Regions from separate parts of the Cupriavidus sp. 09_S30 genome, predicted to be linked through region 3. Evidence: predicted binding sites of a transcription regulator. Region 3 holds the regulator's gene; each other region holds the start of a gene.
The links. Region 3 encodes FNR, which switches genes on or off when oxygen is low (the NO sensors DNR and NnrR bind a similar motif). Its sites were predicted from a motif close to TTGATNNNNATCAA; they were not measured.
Positions count from the first base shown of each region.

Region 1: the regulator FNR is predicted to act here: its motif matches at 2,463-2,476, upstream of AC1Z3O_RS13015 (fatty acid desaturase).
Region 2: the regulator FNR is predicted to act here: its motif matches at 1,940-1,953, upstream of AC1Z3O_RS26035 (PHA/PHB synthase family protein).
Region 4: the regulator FNR is predicted to act here: its motif matches at 1,905-1,918, upstream of hemN (oxygen-independent coproporphyrinogen III oxidase).

Region 1 covers NZ_JBXOWI010000001.1:2,748,223-2,752,430, reverse strand. Annotated here, with positions in the region: gene AC1Z3O_RS13025 (hypothetical protein) at 1-112, opposite strand, end outside; gene AC1Z3O_RS13020 (TMEM165/GDT1 family protein) at 259-843, opposite strand; yybP-ykoY riboswitch at 897-1,108, opposite strand; gene AC1Z3O_RS13015 (fatty acid desaturase) at 1,181-2,344, opposite strand; gene guaD (guanine deaminase) at 2,538-3,884, opposite strand; gene AC1Z3O_RS13005 (adenosine deaminase) at 3,955-4,208, opposite strand, start outside.
Region 2 covers NZ_JBXOWI010000002.1:1,322,931-1,327,138, reverse strand. Annotated here, with positions in the region: gene AC1Z3O_RS26050 (sulfite exporter TauE/SafE family protein) at 1-29, shown strand, start outside; gene AC1Z3O_RS26045 (HD-GYP domain-containing protein) at 94-990, opposite strand; gene AC1Z3O_RS26040 (TetR/AcrR family transcriptional regulator) at 1,165-1,860, opposite strand; gene AC1Z3O_RS26035 (PHA/PHB synthase family protein) at 2,110-3,864, shown strand; gene AC1Z3O_RS26030 (efflux transporter outer membrane subunit) at 3,868-4,208, shown strand, end outside.
Region 3 covers NZ_JBXOWI010000001.1:1,127,004-1,131,211, reverse strand. Annotated here, with positions in the region: gene scpB (SMC-Scp complex subunit ScpB) at 1-491, opposite strand, end outside; gene AC1Z3O_RS05285 (sulfite exporter TauE/SafE family protein) at 1,092-1,859, opposite strand; gene fnr (fumarate/nitrate reduction transcriptional regulator Fnr) at 1,939-2,664, shown strand; gene AC1Z3O_RS05275 (hypothetical protein) at 2,746-2,991, opposite strand; gene AC1Z3O_RS05270 (hypothetical protein) at 2,988-3,203, opposite strand; gene ccoG (cytochrome c oxidase accessory protein CcoG) at 3,318-4,208, opposite strand, start outside.
Region 4 covers NZ_JBXOWI010000001.1:4,188,601-4,192,808, forward strand. Annotated here, with positions in the region: gene AC1Z3O_RS19465 (response regulator) at 1-714, shown strand, start outside; gene AC1Z3O_RS19470 (ATP-binding protein) at 755-1,870, shown strand; gene hemN (oxygen-independent coproporphyrinogen III oxidase) at 1,982-3,439, shown strand; gene AC1Z3O_RS19480 (c-type cytochrome) at 3,539-4,208, opposite strand, start outside.

The DNA.
Region 1 (4,208 bases), 1.6 Mb from region 3:
CGTGGACAACCACCGTACGTTCAGTCACGCAGCCGCTCAATATTGCGGCCGCCGCCAGCGCGATCGCCGCGGCCTGTGCGGCCCGGCGCAGGCCGCTTGTCTTGTTCGGCATCAGTCCTTCTCCTCATCAAGGGTCGTTATGCCCGGGCAGCGTGGCGAATGACGCTGCTGCGCCGGTGCTGCTCCACATAACGGGTGAAGGTGCCGAAGTAGCGACAACAAGTTGTAAGTACGCGTTTCCGTGCCTGCGGAAGCAAGTCAGGCCGCCGAGGCGCCGACGTTGAGCAGTGCCAGCACGCCCAGCACCACGAAGATGCCGGCGGCGATCTTGTGCACCAGGCCGATCGGCATCTTGTCGGCGAAGCGGCCGCCCAGCAGCACTGCCGGCACGTTGGCCAGCATCATGCCGAAGGTGGTGCCCGCAACCACGGCCACGATCGTGTCGCTGAACCGCGCGCCCAGCGCCACGGTGGCGATCTGGGTCTTGTCGCCCATCTCGGCGAAGAAGAAGGCGATGATGGTAGTGCCCAGGATGCCCAGCGCGCCGCGCACCGGCTTGGCTTGCTCGACGTCGTCCAGCTTGTCGGGGATCAGCATCCAGGCCGCCATGGCAATGAAGCCCAGGCCAAGGATCCAGCGCAGCAGGCTAGGGCCCACCATGTGGGTGATCCAGCCGCCCAGGGCGCCGGCAAAGCCGTGGTTGACCAGTGTGGCGATCAGGATGCCGAGGATGATGGGAATGGGGCGGCGATAGCGCGCTGCCAGCACGAGAGACAGCAACTGTGTCTTGTCGCCCATTTCGGCGAGGGCGACGATACCCGTGGACACGAGGAAGGCTTCCATTTTTCTTCAAGTAACCGGGCCGGACGCATCTGCGAGATGCCAATGACGCACGCCTTCCCCGGCCCTGTCCGGAAAAGCGACGTCATCGGTCTCGCCAGGCCATGGACGCGGGCCGTGCCGGAAGGCGGGCCAGGGTCCGGAAGCTGCGCACGCCATAACCGCAAGCGGTCAAGTCTGTTGACGTACGCCTCCGCGTTCCGGCTCCCGCGTTGCGCGGGACGGTGACGGCGGAGCGGCTACTCCCCAATGGAAGCCCGGATTATAGCGGCGGCAGCGCGGGCAAGTCCACTGCCGCCTGTTGTTCGCGCGCGGCACAGGGCCGCGCGCGGCCGGGTGCTCAGGCGGGCACCGGCGCGTTTTCGCTGGTCTGGCGGCCGCGGAAGTCGGTCCAGCACAGGGCCTTGAAATCGTACAGCTTGCAGCGGCGCGCGGTGTCGAAGTACCAGCGCCAGGAGAAGTTCTCGACGATGATGCGGCCGGGCAGCGCGTGTTCCAGCACGCTCTGGGCGCGCTTCAGGTGGTACAGCGGCACGCTCATGTCGACGTGGTGGGCGGTGTGCTCCATGATGTGGTGCAGCGCCGCGCCGATGCCGTAGCGGAAGCGCAGGTGAACGGTGGTCGAGACGAAGGGCTGGGCGCGCGCCCACATTGCCTTGGTCTCGTACCAGGCCACGCTGGCATGGGTGTGGTGCACGTAGAGCACGAAGCCGACGGTGACGTTCCAGACCAGGAAGGGCACGACGAACCCCATCATCAGCAGCATCCAGCCTGACTGGCCGGTTGCCGAGGCCAGCCACAGCAGAGCACCGATCCACGCCGCGCCGAATGCCGCCACCAGCACACAGTCCCACTTGAAGATGGCGCGGCGCGAGGGCATCTGGCGCTTGCTGGGGAAGAACATCTTCAGCCACCAGATCTCGATCAGGTAGTACAGGCCCGGGCCGAAGCCGGTGCGGTAGATGCGTTCCAACACGCGGCGCCAGCGCGGCAGCGCGCGGAACTCTTCCAGCGAGTAGGGCGCCCAGACGAAGTCGAAACCCTTCAGGTTGGTGTAGCCGTGGTGCACCACGTTGTGGCCCACTTCCCACAGGCTGTAGGGCGTCAGCGACGGCAGGAAGGTCAGCCGGCCCAGCCACTTGTTCAGCCCGCGCCGGGGCGTCAGGCTCTGGTGGCAGGCGTCATGGCCGATGATGAAGAGGCGGGCGATCAGCACGCCGGCGACGATGCCGAGTCCGAGCTTGGCGGCCCAGTGCTGGATCAGCACGATGCCGGCCAGCGTGGCGAAGAACAGCGCGCTATCGAGCAAGGTCAGCGCCACGGGCAGCGGCGTGGTGCGCGGTCCCAGCGGGATCAGCCAGCTCCGGATGATCTTGCGCGCGGGCAGTGGCGCCTCCGGGGCGATGGGCTCGGGCAGGGCCGGCTTCCGGCTCGCGCCTGGTGCCGGCGCGGCGGCGGTGTCTGGGTAGGGCTCCATGGCCCTGGCTTGCAGCTTGGCAGTCATGCGGAATTCTTCCAAGGTCAGGGACGCGCCGCGATCAGGCTGCGCCGCGGGCATTTGCCCACGGCGCCGGCAGGCGCGCCGGGAAGCGACAGCTTAGAAGCCCCGCCGAATGGGGGTGTTGACCAGGGTCAAGCGAGGTGGCCGGCGCACGGCAGCCGCCGCTTTGCGGCGGGGCCGACTGCGCCGGAAATGCCTAATGAGACATCCCTGCCGGCTCGCCCATCACATAGACGCTGTCGATCACCCGATCGTCGCCCAGCATGGCGAAGGCGAAGAGCTGCTCTTCCAGCGTCTCGGAGCGGGCGCTGCGGCGCGCGATCAGCGGCGTGGCCTGCGGGTCGAGCACGATGAAGTCGGCCTCGCAGCCTGCGGCGAAGCTGCCCACGCGGTCGGACCAGCCCAGCGCGTCGGCAGCCGCGCGCGTAGCGAGGTAGAACATGCGCAGCGCGGTCAGGTGGTAGCCGCCCATGCGCGCCACCTTGTGTGCGGCGTTCATCGTGCGCAGCATCGAGAAGGAGGTGCCGCCGCCCACGTCGGTGGCCAGGGTGACGTTGAGCCGGTTGGCGTCGGACTGGTGGAAGTCGTAGAAGCCGCTGCCCAGGAACAGGTTGGAGGTGGGGCAGTGCGCCACCGCCGCGCCGCTGTCGGCCAGGCGCCGGCGGTCGTCCTGGTCCAGGTAGATGGCGTGGCCGTACAGCGCGCCCGGGCGCAGCAGGCCGTAGCGGTCGTAGACGTCCAGGTAGCTGCGCGCATCGGGGAACAGCTCGGCCGCCCACTTGACCTCGTCGCGGTTCTCCGCCACGTGGGTCTGGATGAAGGCGTCAGGGTAGGCGCGTGCCAGTTCGGCGCAGGCGGCCAGCTGCGCCTCGCTGGAGGTGGGCGCGAAGCGCGGTGTGATCGCATACGACAGCCGGCCCTTGCCGTGCCAGCGCGACAGCAGCTCGGCCGATTCGCGCGCGCCGGATTCGGCCGTGTCGCGCAGGAACTCGGGGCAGTTGCGGTCCATCAGCACCTTGCCGGTGACCATGCGCAGGTTGCGGCTCGCGCTTTCGGCGAACAAGGCGTCGGCCGAGGCGGCGTGCACCGTGCTCCAGACCACGGCGCTGGTGGTGCCGTTGCGCAGCAGCTCGTCGGCGAAGAAGCCCGCCACGCCGCGCGCGTAGTCGGGATCGGCGAAGCGGCGCTCCTCGGGGAAGGTGTAGGTTTCGAGCCAGTGCAGCAGGCCCGGCGACGGCGAGGCGATGATGTCCGTCTGCGGGTAGTGCACGTGGGTGTCGATGAAGCCCGGCACGATCAGCTTGCCGCGGTGGTCGGTCACCTGCGCGTCGGCGGGGATCTCGGCCGCCAGGCGGGCGTAGTCGCCCGCGGCCACGATGCGGCCGGCGCGGATGATCAGCAGACCGTCCTCCCAGTACTGATAGGCGTCCTCGTGGAACTGCGGGTCGCGCTGGAAATGCAGCACGCGGCCGCGCACGGCCTGCGTGCTGTTGATGCCGCTGGTGCCGCTGGCGTCGGACGGGTTGGCGGGAGTGGTCGTCATGACTTGGTCTTTAGGGGCCGGCGGCGCGGGCCGCAGCCCGGGCACGCCGGTGTCTTGGAATGAGCCTCGCTCAGGCCGCGGGCGGCGTGGCGGGCGGCGATCGCCAGAAGTGGTCCACTTCGGCGAGGAAGTCGGCCTTCTGCGCTGCCGGCAGGAAGGCCGCCTCGAAACTGTTGCGCGCCAGCTTGTGGGCATCGGCCGCGTCCAGCGGCAGGGCGTCGAAGACGGCTTCCCAGTTGGCGTTCATGTAGCCGCCGAAATAGGCGGGGTCGTCGGAATGCAGCGTCACCGCCACGCCGGCATCGAGCAGCTTCTTGAGCGAGT
Region 2 (4,208 bases), on a different contig from region 3:
TGGTCCTGCGCGACGTGCTCACGCTTTGAGCGCCCGCTTGGAAATGGCCGCAGCCGGCCTTGCGTGATCGCTTTGCGCGCCTGCGCCCTATGCCTATCCGCCCGCGCCGTACCGCAGCCTGCGCTGCGCGAGGTCGGTGGCCACCCGCGTCGCCAGGCCGAGGTCCGCCGGCGTCAAGCGGTAGAAGGCGGCGACCGCCTCGGTATCGCTGTCCAGGTCGACCAGTGCGTCGGCCGCGGCGCGCGCGCGCCGGATCTGGGTGAAGCCGTCCAGGAAGGCGCTGACCGCATCGGGGTCGAAATGCGTGCCACTGCCGCCGGCAATGATCGAGCAGGCGTCGTCTTCTGTCATGCGGGGCCGGTAGCAGCGCGACTCCGTCATCGCGTCGAATGCGTCGGCCACTGCCACGACCCGCGCGGCCAGGGGAATGGCATGGCCGGCGAGCCTGGCCGGATAGCCGCTGCCGTCGAAGCGTTCATGGTGGTGGCGCGCGATCACTGCCGCGTACTGCAGCAGTTCGTCCGTGCTGGAGGCCAGCGCTTGCGCGCCGATCTCCGTGTGCTGTTCCATGATGCGCCACTCCTCCGGCTCGAGCTTGCCGGGCTTGAGCAGCACGTGATCGGGAATGGCGAGCTTGCCCAGGTCATGCACCGGGGTCGCCAGCCGGATGCGCAACTGCTCGGCTGTATCCAGTGCCATCAGCTCGGCGAGGCAGGCAGCAATCTGCGCGGTGCGGATCAGATGCCCGGAGGCGCCCGGGTAGCGCGCGCACCCGGCCAGCGTCAGGCTGGCCAGCGTGACAATGGCCTGGTGATTGCCGATCGCCGGCCCGGCGTGCGGAACGGGCGGGGTGTGCAAAGCGTGCGGGGTGGGCGGAGCTGGCGGGGCATGCGGCGTGTGCGGGGCGCTAGGCTGGGCCATCGCCATCGGAGCGCCGGTCCTGCCGCCTTCGTTGTCGCACGGCCTCGGGGGGCGACCGTCGACTGTCATTTGCCGCCTCCGAAGCCGGCGGCTGCTGTTGTCATCATCTTGTTCTTGCTTGCTACGTTCTTCCGTCTGCGCGAGGGTGGGCAAGCCCGGGCCCCGTCGCGAGGCTGCGCAGTGTAGCAGTGCCCTGCGCCGGGCGGGAACCCGCGCGGGCGGGAAATCGCCGATTCGGGCCACCTATGGGCCGATGCCTTGATGTGGATCAAGCGGCACTCTAATTGCGGGCGGTGCCAACAGTTCGCAGCACATCTCCACATGCGCCTGCCGCCGCTGCGCCAGTTCGATATCGCTGAGCGGGCCGGCCACGATCGCCATCACGACAGTCGCCACGATAGGCGAGAGCAGCAGCCACGGATGGCGCATGGCCACGCTCTGGCCGCACAGGCCGCGCTGCACGGCCTGCGCCAGCAAGCGGCCGACGTCCGCATGCGAGCCGTCGAGCGATGCGCGCCGCCAGCGTTCTATCACCTGCGGCACCCGTGCGCTTTCCGCGAGCAGCAGCCGCATGGTCCCGATCATCGCGGGATTGGCCAGGCTCCCGTAGAGGTGGGTGACCAAGCGTTCGGCGAATTGCCGCGTCGTTTCCACCCCGTCGAGCAAGGCCGCGGCATCCAGCGGTTGCGGTGCCAGGTGATTGTCGAGCAGAGCCTGCAGCACCTCCTCTTTGCTGGCGAAATGCACATACAAGCCACCCTTGGACAAGCCAGCGCCGCGCGCAATGTCCTCCATCCGCGTGTCGGCGTAGCCGTGTGCGGAGAATGCCTGCAGGGCGGCATCCAGTATCTGTTCGATGCGCAGTGCGGATGGCAGCCGCTTGCGGCGGCTCGCCTCGCTCGCTGTGGCTGGGATTGCGTGGGGATCTTGCTGCAGCATGACAGGACGGCACCTCGGCCGGCTGGGTGCACAATGACAATGGATGCCTGCATTAGAAACTGACTGGTCGGTCACTAGCTTGATACCAATCAAGGTTCGGCTGCGCGCTTTTCGTCACAATGCAGGCATGCACACGACAACGCGTGCCCCGGGCGCGCCGGCCAGGCCGAGAGCCTCACCGACGCCGCAATGCCAGCCAGCCGGGCGGCGCTCGCCGCGCAGCTGGCGCAGATCTGGAGCCGATTCCGTATGAGCACATCTTCCGAACGGCCTGAACGCGACGCCACCGCGGCCGCGCTCGACACCGCGGCGCGCGGCGCCTTTGCGCGCCTGACGGGCTCGCTGTCACCCGCGGCTGGCGCGCTGGCCTGGCTTGACTGGGCCTCCCACCTGGCGATGGCGCCCGGCAAGCGCCTCGAACTGGCGCAGCACGTAGTACACGAGGCCGCCGAACTGAACCGCTACCTGGCCGACTGCCTGGCCGCCGGACCCGGCGAAGCGCGCGCCTGCATCGTGCCACCAGCGCACGATCGCCGCTTTGCGGACCACGCCTGGCGGCAATGGCCCTTCAATCTCTGGCACCAGCGTTTCCTGCTGACGCAGCACTGGTGGGAAGAAGCCACCCGCAACGTCCCCGGGGTGGAACCGCATCACGCCCAGCTGGTGGCCTTTGCCGCCCGGCAGTGGCTCGACATGCTATCGCCAGGCAACCAGCTCGCGACCAACCCGGTGGCGTTGCGCCGGACCCTGGAGGAAGGCGGCGCCAACCTGCTGCGCGGCGCGCAGCATGCCTGGACTGACGTCATGCGGCGGCTCGCCGGCCAAGGTCCGGCGGGCGCCGAGCAATTCCGCCCAGGCCGCGAAGTCGCGATCACGCCAGGCAAGGTGGTGTTCCGCAACAAGCTGATCGAGCTGCTGCAATACAGCCCCGCCACGGGCAAGGTGCGCCCCGAGCCGGTGCTGGTGGTGCCCGCCTGGATCATGAAGTACTACATCCTGGACCTGTCGCCGGCCAACTCGCTGATCCGCTACCTGGTCGGGCAAGGCTACACGGTGTTCTGCGTGTCCTGGAAGAATCCCGGCGAGAGCTACCGCAACGTCGGCATGGACGACTACCTCACGCTCGGCGTGCAGGCAGCGCTCGATGCCGTCAGTGCCATCGTGCCCAAGGCCCGCGTCCATGCCACCGGCTACTGCCTGGGCGGTACGCTGCTGGCGCTTGCCGCCGCCACCATGGCGCGCGACGGCGACTCGCGGCTGGCCAGCCTGAGCCTGTTCTGCGCGCAGACCGACTTCAGCGAACCGGGCGAGCTCGGACTCTTCATCGACGAGAGCCAGGTCAGCCTGCTCGAGGCGCAGATGGCCCGCACCGGTTACCTGACCGCCCGCCAGATGGCCGGCGCCTTCCAGATGCTGCGCCCCTATGACCTGTTTTGGTCGCGCATGGTCAACGATTACGTGCTAGGGCAACGCCGGCCGATGTCAGACCTGATGGCATGGAACGCCGATGCCACGCGCATGCCGGCGCGCATGCATTCGGAATACCTGCGCCGGCTGTTCCTGAACAACGATCTGGCGGAGAACCGCTACCCGGTCGGCGGCCGGCCGGTGATGATCGGCGACCTGCGCCTGCCGATCTTCTGCGTCGGCACCGAGACGGACCACGTCGCGCCATGGCGCTCGGTCTACAAGCTGCACTACCTGTCGCAGGCGCCGCTGACCTTCTTGCTGACCAGCGGCGGCCACAACGCCGGCATCGTCAGCGAGCCCGGTCATCCGCGCCGCAACTACCGCATGCTGTGCCGCCCGACCAATCAGGTCAGCATGACGCCCGACGAATGGCTGCAGGCCGCGCCGACGCAGGCCGGTTCCTGGTGGCCGGAATGGAGTGCGTGGCTGGACAGCCAGTCCGGCGCGCCGGTGAATCCGCCGCATATGGCGGCGCCGCGCCGCGGCTACCCAATCCTGGGCGATGCACCGGGCACCTACGTGCTGGAGAAGTAGGCAATGCCATATCGTCCGCATCTGCCGGCGCTTCCGGCATGCGCCGGGAGGCTGTTGCCTGCCACCCTGCTGAGCGTGCTGCTGGCAGGCTGCATCTCGCTGGCGCCACCCTACCAGCAGCCCGCGCTGCCGGTGGCCAGCACCTACTACGAGCCGACCCAGGAAACGGATGGCGGCGGCACGCCCCTGCCGGCGGCCGCCGCGGTGACCTGGCAGTCGTATTTCCAGGATCCGGCGCTGCGCCGGCTGATCACCGCCGCGCTCGCCAACAACCGCGACCTGCGCATCGCCGTGCTGCGCGTCGAGGAAGCCCGTGCCGCCTACGCGATCCGGCGCGCGGACCT
Region 3 (4,208 bases):
AGTTCATCCAGCGTGCGCAGCCCCAGATCGTCCAGGAATGCCTTGGTGGTCGCATACAGGGCCGGCCGACCCGGAACATCGCGGTGACCGATCACTTCGATCCACTCACGGTCCTCGAGCCGCTTGATCACTTCGGTGCTGACCGTGACACCGCGGATCTCCTCGATGTCGCCACGCGTGACGGGCTGCCGGTAAGCGATGATGGCCAGCGTCTCCATGACCGCACGCGAATATTTGGGCGGTTTTTCCGGATTCAGGCGATCCAGGTATTCCCGCATTCCCGGCCGGCTCTGGAAGCGCCAACCGCTGGCCAGGGCCACCAGCTCCACGCCGCGCTGCTGCCAGTCCTGGCGCAGCTCTTCCAGCAGCACACGAATGGTATCGGCGCCCACCTCATCGGCAAACAGGCGGCGCAGGTCGGCAACACGCAAGGGCTCCTGCGCACAGATCAGCGCGGTCTCGAGGACGATTTTCGCCTCTTGGGTATTCATATATGGATGTGTGCAGCCTGTCTTTGCACCTGCCTCCGGCAGACGCCAGAGGTTTCGGGAATTTCGGATTCAGCGAGGCCGAAGCGCCATCGCCATCTCATTGTGCGGCCGGCCGGCATGCCATCCGCATGAAAGCCGCGCGCCCATCTTGTTCTGCTTCGGGTTGCCGGGTCAGTCCGGCGGAGAATTGCCCTGCCGCCGGCATCGGCGCCGACCGTAAGGCCTCTTGCGTCGCGCTGCCCTTCTGGAGCAGCGACATGGCACGAAATGGCTGAACCCTTTCGGCCGCAAGAACGATGCAGTCAACCGCACGGCGTACGCGTTTCCCGCAACACAATGCCAAGCCGGTCTTTTGAACCGGATCTTTTCAACCGGAGTGGCTTGCTGCGAGGGGGCCCGGCCGCCAGGAGCATCCTGCCCGGCAAGGCAATCCGGCCAGCATGTGATGCTGCCCGGCGAGACCGCGGCTGCGCCAGCGCGATACTGCAATTCTGCCGATTGTATGGCATTCCGGGCCGGCGCTGCAACCGCCCCGTCGGTGGGATGCGCCCGCCACTTCGGCCGGCACGAGCCGCATCGGCCACCCACCACGGTGTCGGCTCAGAAGACGACGCAGAAACCGTGCTCGGCGAGGGTGTGCGGCAAGACCGCGGCCCGGGCCAGACCGGCCACGCCGAATGCCGTCACCGCCACGCCGGCGCTGGCGCGCACCCAGGGCCGGCGCGACCACTGCCGCAACAGGCCCGATAGGCCTGACAGCATCAGCAGGTTGGGCAAGGTGCCAAGACCGAACACGCCCATGAGCAAGCCCCCCGACAAAGCGTTGCCCGCAAGCAACGACAAGGCCAGCGCACCATAGACCATGCCGCACGGCACCAGCCCCCACGCCAGGCCGATGCCGAAGCGGCGCAACAGCCGCCCGCGGCCGGCCACGAGCGGCGTGCTGGCCGGCTGGCGCGCGCGTGTGGCGGCGCCCAGCCTTCGCGCGACACCGCCGGCAACCCGCGCCGCCAGCCGCTCCAGAACCGCGAACTGTGGCGTGCGCCCGCCCAGCAGCCAGAGCCCCGACAGCACCAGCATCAGGCTGCCGGCAATGAAGAGCGCGCGCTGCACGGGCAGATAGTCGGCACGCCACGCCCCGGCGCCGACCGCGCCAAGCGCCGCGCCCAGCAACATATAGGTAGAGACGCGGCCCACGTGCATCGCCAGTTGCTCGCACAGCCAGTCGCGTGGCCTGCGCAGCACTGCAACGGGGATGCCCTCGCGCCGCTGCTCGACGGCAAGCGCAATGCCGCCGCACATCGCAGCGCAGTGCACGCCACCCAGCAAGGCCAGCAGAAATACGCTGAAAAACACTGCGACAGTCAACTTTCACTCCCCTTCAGATCGCTACGCACAGTAAAATGCATTTATTGTGCCCTCGCAGCTTACTTAAACAGGCCCCCAATTGCTCAATTCCATTCCCGTCACCGCAATGTCGCCCCGTTGCTCGTCCTGCTCGCTGGGGCATCTGTGCGTACCGGTCGGCATGAATCGCAATGACGTTGAGAAGATCGATTCGCTGGTCAAGGAGCGCGTGCGAGTCCACAAGGGCGAGACCCTCTATCGGCTGGGCGAGCCCCTCAGCGCGGTCTACGCCGTGCGCTTCGGCACGCTGAAGACGCATGTGACGATGGAGGACGGCCGCTCCCAGATCACCGGCTTCCACCTCCCCGGCGAGGTCGTCGGCCTCGACGGCCTGGGCGAGATGCAGCATGCCTCCGATGCCACGGCGCTGGAAGACACCGAGGTCTGCGTGATGCGCTTCCAGGACTTGCAGACACTGTCGGCCGACGTGCCCTCCCTGCAGCAGCAGTTCCTGCGACTGATGAGCAAGGAGATCACGCAGGACCAGGTCATGCTGCTCACGCTGGGCTCGATGCGCGCCGAAGAGCGCCTCGCCGCCTTCCTCGTCAACCTGTCCGAGCGCCTGTCCGAACGCGGCTACTCGTCCACCGAGTTCGTGCTGCGCATGAGCCGCGAGGAAATCGGCAGCTATCTCGGCCTGAAGCTCGAGACGGTCAGCCGGCTGTTCTCCCGTTTCGCCGAAGCCGGCCTGATCCAGATCCGCCAGCGCCACGTCAAGCTGGTCGACGTGCCCGGCATCAAGCAAGTCTACGGCAAGGCCTGCTGAGGCGGCGACCGCCGCAGGCGCGGCAGGCCGCCGCCCGCGGCAAGCCATATCGCGCCACCCGCGGCCGGCGCCCGTCATCGCCTACTCCAGTTCGTCGGTATCGCTCAGGCGGATCGGCATCGTGTAGAGCGTCAACGCGCTAGACAGGGCGCACAACAGCCACGCCAGCAGGAATCCGATCGTATAGACGGCCTCGCGCGAGGCCTCGATGGGCCGGCCGAACAGGCTGAGGTCGCTCGGGTCCACCAGCGAGAACACCACCGCGGTCGCCAGCCCGCCGACCAAGAAGGCCGGCCACAGTACCCACATCAGCCAGCGCGCCCTCATGGCCGCCCCGCTGCCGGCGCCATCGCCGCCCGTTGCGGCCCCTGCCGCTCCACCACCAGGCCATGTTGCTTCACGCCCTCGACGATGGGCTTGTCCGGATGGCTCATGGCCAGCCAGATGGTGAAGCCACAGGCCACCATCGCCGCCAGCGGGCCGCTCATGAGCAGCCACGGCCAGGGTTCCTTCCACCAGGGATTGCTTTGTTGCTTCATCAAGCGGGCCTCCGTAGTCGGTTGTCGGCTGGGTCCTTGCATGGAAACGCTCACTGCTTTCATTCGGCAAGGGCAGTGCTGCCGCCCTTGCCTGTCTGCTACCCCTGCGCGAGGCTACAGGTCGCGCGGCACGATGAAGCTGGTCGACTGGCTGATCTCGACTTCGCGCTCACCCTCGCCCTTCACCGTCACGTTGATCTTGTGCGTGCCCTGGCGCGCCTCCTCGATCGGCACCCGCACGCGAATCGGCAGCAGCCGGTTCGAGGTCGGCGCGATCTCGCCGATGACGCCGTCGTACTCCACCGTCATGTGGCCAAGCTCGGCACTGTCCGCGCGGATGGCGATGCGCATCGGCGACTCGCTGGTGTTGATCACCTGCAGGCGGTAGACGTTCTCGATCCAGCGCCCTTCCACTTCGCGCCCGAGGGCGCCGCGGTCGCGGATGATGTCGACCTTGAGCGGGGTACGCAACATCAGCGACACCGCGAAGCCGGCCAGCAGCGCGAACCAGATCGCTGTGTAGATCATCACGCGCGGACGCAGCAGGCGCGCGCGCGCCGACTTGGCCGTCAGGCCCTTGCGCATCGCGTTCTCGGACGTGTAGCGGATCAGCCCGCGCGGGTACTCCATCTTGTCCATCACCTGGTTGCAGGCATCGATGCAGGCGCCACAGCCGATGCAATCGTACTGCAGCCCGTCGCGGATATCGATGCCGGTCGGGCAGACCTGCACGCAGATGCTGCAGTTGACGCAGTCACCCAGCCCCGCGGCGCGATGGTCGGCCTTGCGCGAACGGCTGCCGCGCGGATCGCCGCGCCCCGTATCGTAGGTGACCACAAAGGTGTCGCGGTCCACCATCACGCTCTGGAAGCGGGCGTACGGGCACATGTACTTGCACACCTGTTCGCGCATGAAGCCGGCGTTGCCCCAGGTGGCGAAGGCGTAGAACAGCATCCAGAAGATCTGCCAGGGCCCCAGCGCCAGGTGCATCACCTCACCGCCGAG
Region 4 (4,208 bases), 3.1 Mb from region 3:
ACCGCTCCGCTTCAATTGCTCGTCGTCGACGACGACACCCAGATCCGCACGATGCTGGCCGACTACCTGTCGACCTTCGGCATGGCGGCCGACGGCGCCGAGGGCGGTGCGGCCATGCGCGCGGCGATGGCCGCCAAGACCTATGACCTGGTCATCCTCGACCTGTCGCTGCCCGGCGAGAACGGTCTTGCACTGTGCCGCGAGATCCGCGAGAACGGCGACACGCCCGTGATCATGCTGACCGCGCGCGCCGAACTGGCGGACCGCGTGGTCGGGCTGGAGGTCGGTGCCGACGACTACGTGACCAAGCCCTTCGAGATGCGCGAACTGGTGGCGCGCATCCATACCGTGCTGCGACGCAGCCAGGGCGGTCAGCGCCGGTCCGCCGCGGCCGCAGGCCACGACGTGCGCTTCGGCAACTGGCGGCTCAACACCACGCTGCGCCAGCTGGTCGATGGCGAAGACACGGTGGTGCCGCTGTCCAATGCGGAATTCCGCCTGCTGCTCACCTTCATCGAGCATCCGCACCGCGTGCTGGACCGGGAGCTGCTGATCAACCAGGCGCGCGGACGCGACCTGGACGTGTTCGATCGCAGCATCGATCTGCTCGTCTCCCGCCTGCGCCAGAAGCTGCGCGACGATCCGCGCGACCCCGTGCTGATCCGCACCGTGCGCGGCGAAGGCTACGTCTTCACAGCCACCGTGGAAGGCTGACGCCGTGCCGCTTCGCAGTCTGCTGGCGCGCTACGACACCATGTTCGTGCGCCTGTTCCTGGTGATGGCCTCGATCATGCTGGCCGTGCACCTGCTCGGCCTGACTGTCATCGAGAGCATCTTTCCGCGCCCCGGCTTCGAGCACCGTGAACACAGCACCACCGCTGCGGACGCGCGCCACGCGCAGCCCGCAGGTCCGGGTTTCGCGCCAGGCATGGAAGCCGGCCGCTTGCCGCCGCCTGGCGATCTCTTCGCCGCGGGCATGCCCCCGCCACCCCCGCCACCCCACGGGCGCCGCCTGCATGGGCTGTGGCCGCCGCGACTGGGCCTGCTGCTGCAACTGGCGGCCATCGTGGCCGCCTCGTGGGTGGGCGCGCGCCTGCTGGCGCGGCCGATACAGCAGCTGGCCAGCGGCGCTGGCCGCCTCGCCCAGGACGTCAACGCCCCCCAGCTCGATGAGGGCACCGGGCCGGTCGAGGCGCGCGCGGCAGCGGTGGCCTTCAATCACATGCAGCAGCGCATCCGCACGCAGATGGGCCAGCAGTCGCGCTTCCTGGCCGCGGTTTCGCACGACCTGCGCACGCCGCTGACGCGGATGAGCCTGCGCATCGAGCGCGTGGAGGACCGCGACGTACGCTATCGCCTGCGCCAGGACCTGGCCGAGATGAACGGCCTGATCGACTCCACCCTGTACTACCTGCGCGACCGCGACAGCGGCGGGCCGCGCCAGCGCGTCGACGTGCTCGCGCTGCTGCATGCCATCGTCGACGACGCGGCCGAACTCGGCCAGGACGTCGCGCTGGAGGGACAGGCCGCGCCGCTGCTGGCGTATCCGGCGGAACTGCGCCGCGCGGTGGTCAACCTGATCGAGAACGCGCACCGCTACGGCGGCGCCGCCCGGATCCTCCTGAACGACGAGACGGAGCGCGTGGTGATCGACGTGTGCGATGACGGTCCCGGCATTCCGCACGAGGAACTGCCGCGCGTGCTCGAGCCCTTCTACCGCGTGGAGTCCTCGCGCAGCCGGGCCACCGGCGGCGTCGGCATGGGCCTGTCCATCGCTGCCGACATCGTGGCGCGCCATGGCGGCGAGCTGGCGCTGGCCAATCGCACCGAAGGCGGACTGCGCGTGCGCATGGTGTTGCCGAGAGTCTGATGCGCCGCCCGGCGGGCGCGCAATCCATGCAGGCTTGACCGCCGTCAATCTGCTAGCGCCGCGCGGGAGCTAGCATGGGCCGTCAAGAATCCGTCCGCAGAGGGCGCCCCCATGTCCTGTCCTACCCCTTACGCACCGCGCGCGGTCGACCGCCGCGCGCTGGCCGATTTCCGCGCACTGGCCGGCCGCATTGACGGCAACGGTCCGCGCTACACCTCCTATCCCACCGCCGACCGCTTCCATGCCGGCGTCGGCGAAGCCGACTACCTCGCGGCGCTCGCCCACAGCGGCGCCGCGCCGGATGCGCCGCTCTCGCTCTACGTGCACGTGCCGTTCTGCGAGAACATCTGCTACTACTGCGGCTGCAACAAGATCATCACGCGCGACCACGGGCGCAGCGCACGCTACGTGCGCTACCTGGCGCGCGAGACCGCGCGCGTGGCCGAAGGGCTGGGCGCGCGCCGGCAGGTCCTGCAGTCGCACTGGGGCGGCGGCACACCGACCTTCCTCGATGAGACCGAGATGCGCAGCGTGATGAACACGCTGCACACGCACTTCGACCTGCCCGCGCACGGCGAGCATTCGATCGAGATCGACCCGCGCGTCGTCGACGACGCGCGCATGGCGCTGCTGGCCGAACTTGGCTTCAACCGTATCAGCCTGGGCGTGCAGGACTTCGACCCCGAGGTGCAGCGAGCGATCCATCGCGAGCAGTCGGTGGAGCAGACGCGCATGGTGGTGGATGCGGCACGCCGGCTGGGCATGCGCTCCATCAGCATGGACCTGATCTATGGCCTGCCACACCAGAATGCGCAGCGCTTCGCCGTCACCATCGAGCGCGTGCTGGAGATGCGTCCGGAACGCCTCTCGGTCTACAGCTACGCGCACCTGCCCCATGTATTCAAGCCGCAGCGGCGCATCGACGAAGCCACGCTGCCGGCGCCGGGCGAGAAGCTGGAAATCCTGGTCGCCACCATCGAGAAGCTGACCGCGGCCGGCTACGTCTACATCGGCATGGACCACTTCGCGCTGCCCGACGACGACCTGGCCGTGGCCCAGCGCGAGGGCAAGCTGCAGCGCAACTTCCAGGGCTATTCGACCCATGCCGGCTACGACCAGATCGGCCTGGGCGTGTCGGCGATCGGCGCGGTGGCAGGCCGCTACGTGCAGAACGCACGCACGCTGGATGACTACTACGCCGCGCTGGATGCAGGCCACCTGCCCGTGATGCGCGGTTTCCAGATGTCTGCCGATGACCACCTGCGCCGCGAGATCATCGGCGCGCTGATGTGCAACGGCGTGCTCGACACCGCTGCGCTGGGCGCGTCCCATGGCATCGATTTCGAGGCTGTCTTCGCCGCGGAACTGGCCGACCTGGACCGGCTCGCAGCCGATGGCCTGGTGGTGCACACTCCCGGCAGAGTCGAGGTGACCCCGCTCGGGCGCCTGCTGGTGCGCCGCGTGGCCATGGTGTTCGACGCCTACCTGCGGGCCGATGCCGCACGCCCGCGCGTGGCCGCCGACGAGGCTGTGGTCGCACCGCTGGTGCGTTACTCGCGCGTGGTGTAGCCAGTATCGGCAGCCCGGCGCCCGGGCTGGCTCCGGTCACCGGACACAAAAAAGCCCGCGGCATGCCGCGGGCTTTTTGCTTGGGGGAAGACGCCGGCCTTACTTGGCGGCGGCGGCCATGTAGTCGGCCGCGGCGAGCACGTCGCTGTCCGCGCCGGCGTAGCCACCCTTGGGCGGCATCACGCCCTTGCCCTTCAGCGCATAGTTGTGGACGACGTCCATGCCTTCCTTCAGGCGCGGCGCCCAGGCGGCCTTGTCGCCGAACTTCGGCGCACCGGCCACGCCGGCTGCGTGGCAAGCAGCGCAGACCTGCTCATAGACCTTCTTGCCGGTGTCGGCCGAAGCGACTGCCGGGGCCGCTGCGGCAGCGGCAGCGGGTGCAGCTGCAGGTGCGGCGGCAACGGCGGCCGGAGCCTCGCCTGCCGGCGCAGAAGCCGCTGCGGTGGCACCTGCCGCGGCCGGGGCGGCGGGCTCGGGGAACTTGGCGCCGCCAGCGTCGGCCATGTAGACCACGGCGCGGCCCAGTTCGTAGTCGCTATAGTCGTCGGGGGTGGTGCCGGCGCGCGCCTGCATCGCGCCCTTGCCGTGCATCACCGAGTTGAGCAGGCCGTCGAAGCCCTGGCCGATGCGCGGGGCCCAGTCGCCGGCGTTACCGTACTTGGGTGCGCCTGCCGCGCCGGTGGCGTGGCAAGCCGAGCAGACTTCCTTGTAGACCTGTTCGCCGGTCTTGTAGACGCGCGGCGCGTTGACGTCCTTCAGTTCGAGCGAG